2 regions of the Heyndrickxia sp. FSL K6-6286 genome follow, and region 2 is predicted to be linked to the other one. Evidence: riboswitches for the same ligand, from Rfam matches in the RefSeq annotation. Region 2 holds a riboswitch; the other holds the start of a gene.
The links. A riboswitch is a leader RNA that binds a small molecule or an ion and turns the genes downstream of it on or off. The one in region 2 is predicted to bind cyclic di-AMP.
Positions count from the first base shown of each region.

Region 1: another riboswitch for cyclic di-AMP. It lies ahead of MHI39_RS15615 (TrkA family potassium uptake protein); the one in region 2 lies ahead of MHI39_RS02130 (APC family permease).

Region 1 is NZ_CP152029.1:3,084,678-3,088,105, reverse strand. It holds one part of gene MHI39_RS15620 (IS3 family transposase) at 1-100, shown strand, start outside; one part of gene MHI39_RS15620 (IS3 family transposase) at 102-965, shown strand; cyclic di-AMP (ydaO/yuaA leader) riboswitch at 1,244-1,390, shown strand; gene MHI39_RS15615 (TrkA family potassium uptake protein) at 1,521-2,180, shown strand; gene MHI39_RS15610 (TrkH family potassium uptake protein) at 2,182-3,428, shown strand, end outside.
Region 2 is NZ_CP152029.1:387,479-390,906, reverse strand. It holds gene MHI39_RS02140 (AI-2E family transporter) at 1-686, opposite strand, end outside; gene tatA (twin-arginine translocase TatA/TatE family subunit) at 926-1,093, opposite strand; cyclic di-AMP (ydaO/yuaA leader) riboswitch at 1,331-1,475, shown strand; gene MHI39_RS02130 (APC family permease) at 1,588-3,408, shown strand.

The DNA.
Region 1 (3,428 bases), 2.6 Mb from region 2:
TAAAGAAAATAAAAAAGCGGATCAAATGAAGGCGGAATATGAAAATCAAATTGAAAACCTCTACGCTGAGGTTGGCCGTTTAACCACGCAATTGTCGTGGCTTAAAAAAAAATCTGGAATCAAGGAGTAGGGCCGAGCGTATTCAAATGATTGATTGGGATGATAAAGAGCTGCCAATCACTACCCAGGCTCAGCTGCTTGGGCTCAATCGTACTAGCTTGTATTATAAGCCAGTCGAGCCTTCTCCTGAGGAAATATTTATCAAGCACAAGATTGATGAAATTTATACCAAGCATCCCTATTTTGGGTCTAGGCGAATTACTGTTGTTCTAAACAACAATGGAATAAATATTAATCGCAAGGCTGTACAACGTCATATGCGGGAAATGGGCATTGCAGGGATTTCTCCCGGCCCTAACCTTAGTAAACGCAATCTTGAGCACCGGATCTATCCGTATCTTCTTAGAAATTTGGCCATTAGCCACCCTAACCACGTCTGGGGAATCGATATTACCTACATTCGCCTCCAACGAGGCTGGATGTATCTTGTAGCTCTGATAGACTGGTATTCTCGCTTTGTCGTTAGCTGGGAGCTAGACCAAACACTAGAGATTGACTTTGTCTTGGAGGCAGTGAAACGGGCTCTGTCGGTAGGACAGCCAGAGATCTTAAATAGTGATCAGGGTAGCCATTTTACCAGTCCCCAATATACCGGATTACTGCTGGATAAGGACATCCGAATTAGCATGGACGGCAAAGGAAGAGCCCTTGATAATATTGTTACAGAGAGGTTATGGAGAACGATTAAATATGAGGAGGTTTACTTAAAAGATTACGAGAGTCCAAGAGAAGCAAGGAAAGAGATTAACAATTTTATCCACTTCTATAACTATGAACGCCCTCACCAATCGATTGGCTATAAACCCCCCGCCTCCGTTTATGGCCTCGGAGTGATTCATCCATAAGGGATGATACTTCTCAGGGAAGAACCTGTCAAGGGTATGGCTAGCCCTCGCTCCGCTCGCCCTTGACAGAACCTCCCCTGAGAAGGAAAAATAGAGTAGGATGAATCACTCGCAAAAAAATGTGCACCTACCACCCCCCTAGCCCCAGTGAGCACCTCTAGCTCCTATAAAGCAGATATCCATAATGGATTCTGACCCACCTTAAAAAATTTAAATTAGTGTCTTGACGAAGGGGTCCACTTTAAAGTGAAATATATTACTTTCATGAATTTAATAAATCATCTTAATCGCTGAATCTGTATAGAACGGGGGAACCAATCTGTAGCTTATTATCGCTACTTGGGGTGAGTCCTTTATTTTAAAGGTAGGGTTACTTTTTGACCCGAATCCGACAGCTAACCTCGTAAGCGTTGAGAAGAGGGTGATGGAACTTGTGATCTAATGATATGACCACGGGATAATCCCCTGTGGTTTTTTTTATGAAGAAATAATTTTTATGAGTTCTGTTAGAAAAGGATAGATTAATAAAATAAGAACTTAATAAGGAAGGTTAAGATGAAGAGAAAGTCATTTGCTGTTTTCGGTTTAGGACGTTTTGGGGGTACCCTCGTAAAAGAATTTCATGATATGGATATTGAAGTAATCGCAATTGATAAAAATGAAGAAAAAGTCAACGATTATATGAACTTGGCAACATTTGCAGTTTGTGCAGATGTAATAGATGAAACAATTTTAAATCACCTTGGTATACGGAATGTTGATCACGCCTTTGTTTCATTTGGGGATAATATGCAATCGAGTATATTAACCTCAATGTTGTTAAAAGAGATTGGTGTACCACAAGTTTGGGCAAAAGCCCAAAATGACTATCATTCAAAAGTTTTAAAAAAAATTGGTGTTGATAGAGTGATTCATCCAGAAAGAGATGTAGCAAAGAGGATAGCTCATCATATAGTTTCAGATAAAATGATTGATTTTATTGAGCTATCTAAGGATCACAGTATGGTAGAAATTGTAGCTACAAAGAAAATTGATGGTTGCAGCTTAGGTGAGCTCGATATACGGGCAAATTATGGATGTACCATTGTGGGGATTCAGCGAAATGGTTCATTTGTCATCTCTCCTTCAGCTGAGGAAGTAGTTACAATAAACGATGTTTTAATTGTAATCGGAAATAATAAAGATATTTCTCTTTTTGAAAAAAAGGGTGTATAAAATGAATTTAAAATATATAAGATTAAATCCTTATCAATTGTTAGTTCTTGTGTTTCTATTTTTCATTATTTTAGGAACGTCATTATTAAAATTACCATTTTCAACTACTAGTTCTGTTAGTTGGGTAGATGCTCTTTTTACTACTACATCAGCTATGACAGTTACTGGCCTTGCCGTAGTCGACACAGGTACTGCATATACTATTTTTGGTCAAATAGTAATCGTTTTGCTTATACAAGTCGGTGGACTAGGAATTATGTCATTTGCCGTATTAATTTTAATCATGCTAGGAAAAAAAATTGGATTTAAAGAAAGATTAATTGTACAGCAAGCTTTAAATGCAACTTCTATTGGTGGGGTAATAAAGTTAGTTAAAAATTTGTTTATATATTCATTTACAATTGAAATATTTGCTATGCTGCTTTTATCTATCAAATGGGTACCAGAGTATGGATGGGCTAAAGGAATGTACTATAGCTTTTTTCATTCAATATCAGCTTTCAATAATGCAGGTTTTTCCATCTGGTCAGATAACTTGATGAAATATGTTGGAGATCCATTGGTGAATTTAGTTATATCATTTCTTTTTATTTTAGGAGGTATAGGTTTCACAGTATTAATAGATATATGGCATAAACGTAATTTCAAAAATTTAAGCCTCCACTCAAAACTAATGATTATAGGTACATTAGTTATTAATTTATTTGCTATGATTATTGTTTTCTTCTTGGAGTATGGTAATCCAAATACTTTAGGCTCTTTGACTTCGCTAGGGGATAAATTATGGTCAGCCTATTTTCAAGCAGTGACAACCCGTACTGCTGGATTTAACACATTAGATATCGGGAGTTTACATGAGGGAACAATCACATTAATGTTACTGTTAATGTTTGTTGGTGCAGGTAGTGCTTCAACTGGTGGAGGTATAAAACTTACCACTTTTATTGTTATTGCTTTATCCGTATTGACCTTTTTACGAGGAAAGAGTCACATTACTATTGCTAATAGATCGATTAAAGATAATATTATTTATCGCTCTCTGGCAGTGCTAACCATTAGCATTGTATTTATTTTCATAAGTGTATTTATCTTAAACATTACTGAATCAGAGCCTTTTCTAAAACTATTTTTTGAAGTTATCTCAGCTTTTGGTACAGTAGGATTATCCATGGGAATAACAGCGGATCTTTCAATTTTAGGAAAGCTTATCATTGTATTGACCATGTTATTTGGTAAATTAGGACCTTT
Region 2 (3,428 bases):
AGAATCCCAACAACAGAGCTGACAATTAATTGACCTTGGATATAACCTCCAAGTGCTTTGTCCATATCATGTAGAACGGAACGAATTTCTTTTTCCTTTGATTTAGGGAAAAAGCGTGTCACATTTGGTACAAACCGATCCCGATCATTTAACATATAGAATAGGATAAATGGAACAATGACTAGCGAGAAAATAAATCCAAAGACATTTCCTAAAACTTTGGCCACCGCTCCCCCTGTTGCCAATGCATTTGTTTGCAATTTAGTAGTTAAATTTGCAATGATATCCTTTGCAAATTGAGGGATATATTCTTGATTTTTTTGCCAATAAGTAAAAGCATCCTGTGCGGCTTTTACCATATCTGGTACATTTTCTATTAACCGCTTAAACTGATCTTGTAATAACGGACCAATTAATTCAATCACCGCAATGACGATTCCAATCAAAATCACAAATATCAGCATAATAGCTAGTTTTCTTGGAATCCTCCATCCTTCTAGCAGCCTAACAACAGGTCTCGCCAAATAGTATAAAATTCCCGAAATTAAAAACGGAATAAACAGGGTCTGAATAAAGATAACCAATGGAGTGAAGACAAAACTCACTTGATTTAATAGCCAAATGATAATTAAAACAATAATTATCCCTATCCCTAAGTTAAAAAATTTCTTTTTTATTTTAAACACCTCTACTATTTACTTTTATTTACTATGATAATGAATTTTCCCATAAGTTAAAAGGAATTTCCCCGACGTTTTAAAAAATTTTCACCAAAATAAATAAGGACTGTCTAAAAAGCAAAGGGGGCAGACCCCACAACACAGTATATAGAATGAATTTATTCAAAATCACTCTATATAATAGTTCATCGTGAGGGATCAGACCCCTTATTAGACAGCCCCTTGCCCGTACATATTAGATAAGATTATTTTTTTTCATTTGAGTCGTCATCCATGATTCCGCTCATACCTTTTTTAAATTCTCTTAATGTTTGACCTGCAGCTTTACCTAACTGAGGAAGTTTTGACGGACCAAAAATCAATAGGGCAATGACAATAATAAGAAGAATTTCTCCGAATCCTAAGTTACCCATTTGTTCATCTCCTAAGTATTTAAACTAGATTTATACGATCTTTCAATTTAATCATTATGCCTACGGCTATTTTAAGCCTATTACTTTTGAAATTCAAGTTACTAAAATGGACAAATGATGACGTTTTTTACAGAAAATGTTGTTTATTCTGCTATAAAAGAACGACGAAAAAAAAGAAAAAAATTCTTCTTTACAACTTTTTTTGATGGGAGTAATATTTCAATATAAAAAAATGAATATCTTTTATCGCTTAATTCGAAAGAAGCGGGGGAACCATGATTGTGGCTATTAGTCACTTGGGGTGAATCCTTTTTTTAAAGGTAGGGTTACTCTCATACCCGAATCCGACAGCTAACCTCGTAAGCGTTGCGAGAGAGGAGTGTTTATGTGATCGAATCATCGACCACAGAGGACTGCATCCCTCTGTGGTTTTTTGCTGTGCAATTTTAAATAATCAAGACATCAAACAGACTTACATTAAGGAGACTTTATTTATGTACAGTTCATTTAAACGCTTATTAATTGGAAGGCCATTAAAAACACATGAACTTGGCGAACAAAAGCTAACAAAACTTAAAGCATTAGCTATTCTTTCATCTGATGCCTTATCTTCTGTTGCCTATGGTACAGAACAGATTTTAATCGTTTTAGCGACGATTAGTACATTAGCCTTCTGGTATACGATCCCGATAGCGATCGGCGTTTTATTTCTTTTAGCAGCACTTACCTTATCTTATCGTCAAATTATTTTCTCTTACCCTCAGGGTGGAGGTGCTTATATTGTCTCTAAGGAAAATCTCGGTATCAATCCTGGTTTAATTGCGGGAGGTTCTTTATTAGTTGATTATATACTAACCGTGGCTGTTAGTATTTCAGCAGGAACCGATGCCATCACATCAGCGTTTCCTATCTTGCACGAGCATAATGTGTTTATTGCCGTCATGCTTGTCATTTTTATTACAATATTAAATTTACGTGGTTTAACTGAATCTGCAGCAGTTTTAGCCTATCCTATCTATTTATTTGTTTTTGCTTTAGTGATGCTGATTTTTGTAGGGATGTTTAAAATTGCAACAGGGCAAGTGTCACCACAATTGCATACATCCATTGGGACACCGGTAGCAGGAATTTCTTTATTCCTATTACTACGCGCCTTTTCATCAGGCTGCTCAGCTTTGACTGGTGTAGAAGCGATTTCGAATGCTGTCCCAAATTTTAAAGCACCGGCTGCAAAAAATGCTGCTGCAACATTAGCCTTAATGGGATTTATTCTTGCTGTTCTATTCTCGGGAATTACTTTTTTAACCTATTGGTTTGGAATTGCTCCTAAAGGAAATGAAACGGTGATTTCTCAAATTGCAGCACAAACATTCGGACGAAATTTCCTTTATTTCTTTGTACAAGGAACTACTGCATTAATATTAGTACTTGCTGCTAATACAGGTTTCTCGGCATTTCCTATGTTAGCTTACAGTTTATCCAGGGATAAGTATATGCCAAGAATGTTCTCGATTAGAGGGGATCGTTTGGGATACTCAAATGGAATCATTTTTTTAAGCATTGCTTCTATTTTGCTCATCATAGCATTTAAAGGAAAAACAGAGCATTTAATTCCCTTATATGCAGTAGGCGTTTTTATTCCATTTACCCTTTCTCAAACAGGTATGAGTATGAAATGGTTAAGAGAAAAACCGAAAGGATGGATTGGTAAACTTGCTATTAATTTAATAGGGGCACTTATTTCATTTCTTGTACTAGCGATTCTTTTTGTAACTAAATTCCATCAGGTTTGGTTTGTCATTATCTTCCTACCTATTGTTGTATATACGTTTTATCAGATAAAAAAACATTACTCAGCGGTTGGAGAACAGCTACGTTTATCAAAGCATATAGAGGAAGAAATTAAGGGAAACATTTTTATAGTGCCTGTTGCGGGAATAACAACGGTTGTGGATCGCTCGATTAATTATGCAAAATCTTTATCTGATCAAGTAATTGCTGTATATGTTGCCTTCGATAAGGAAGATGAAAAAAAGATGGAGCTACAATGGGCTGAATTAAATAATGGGGTTCGCCTTGTGACACTTTATTCATCCTATCGGAGTATACTTCATCCTTTGTGTAAATTTTTAGAAACGATACAAGCCAAAGCAACAGAAAAGCATTATATGGTGACTGTATTAGTCCCACAATTCATCCCTAAAAAAAGATGGCACACTATTTTACACAATCAATCAGCTCTATTGATAAGAGCCAGATTGCTGTGGCAAAAGGACATTGTTGTTTCAACATTGCCGTATAAATTTAAAAAATAGAAGCCAAAATATCGTTTCAA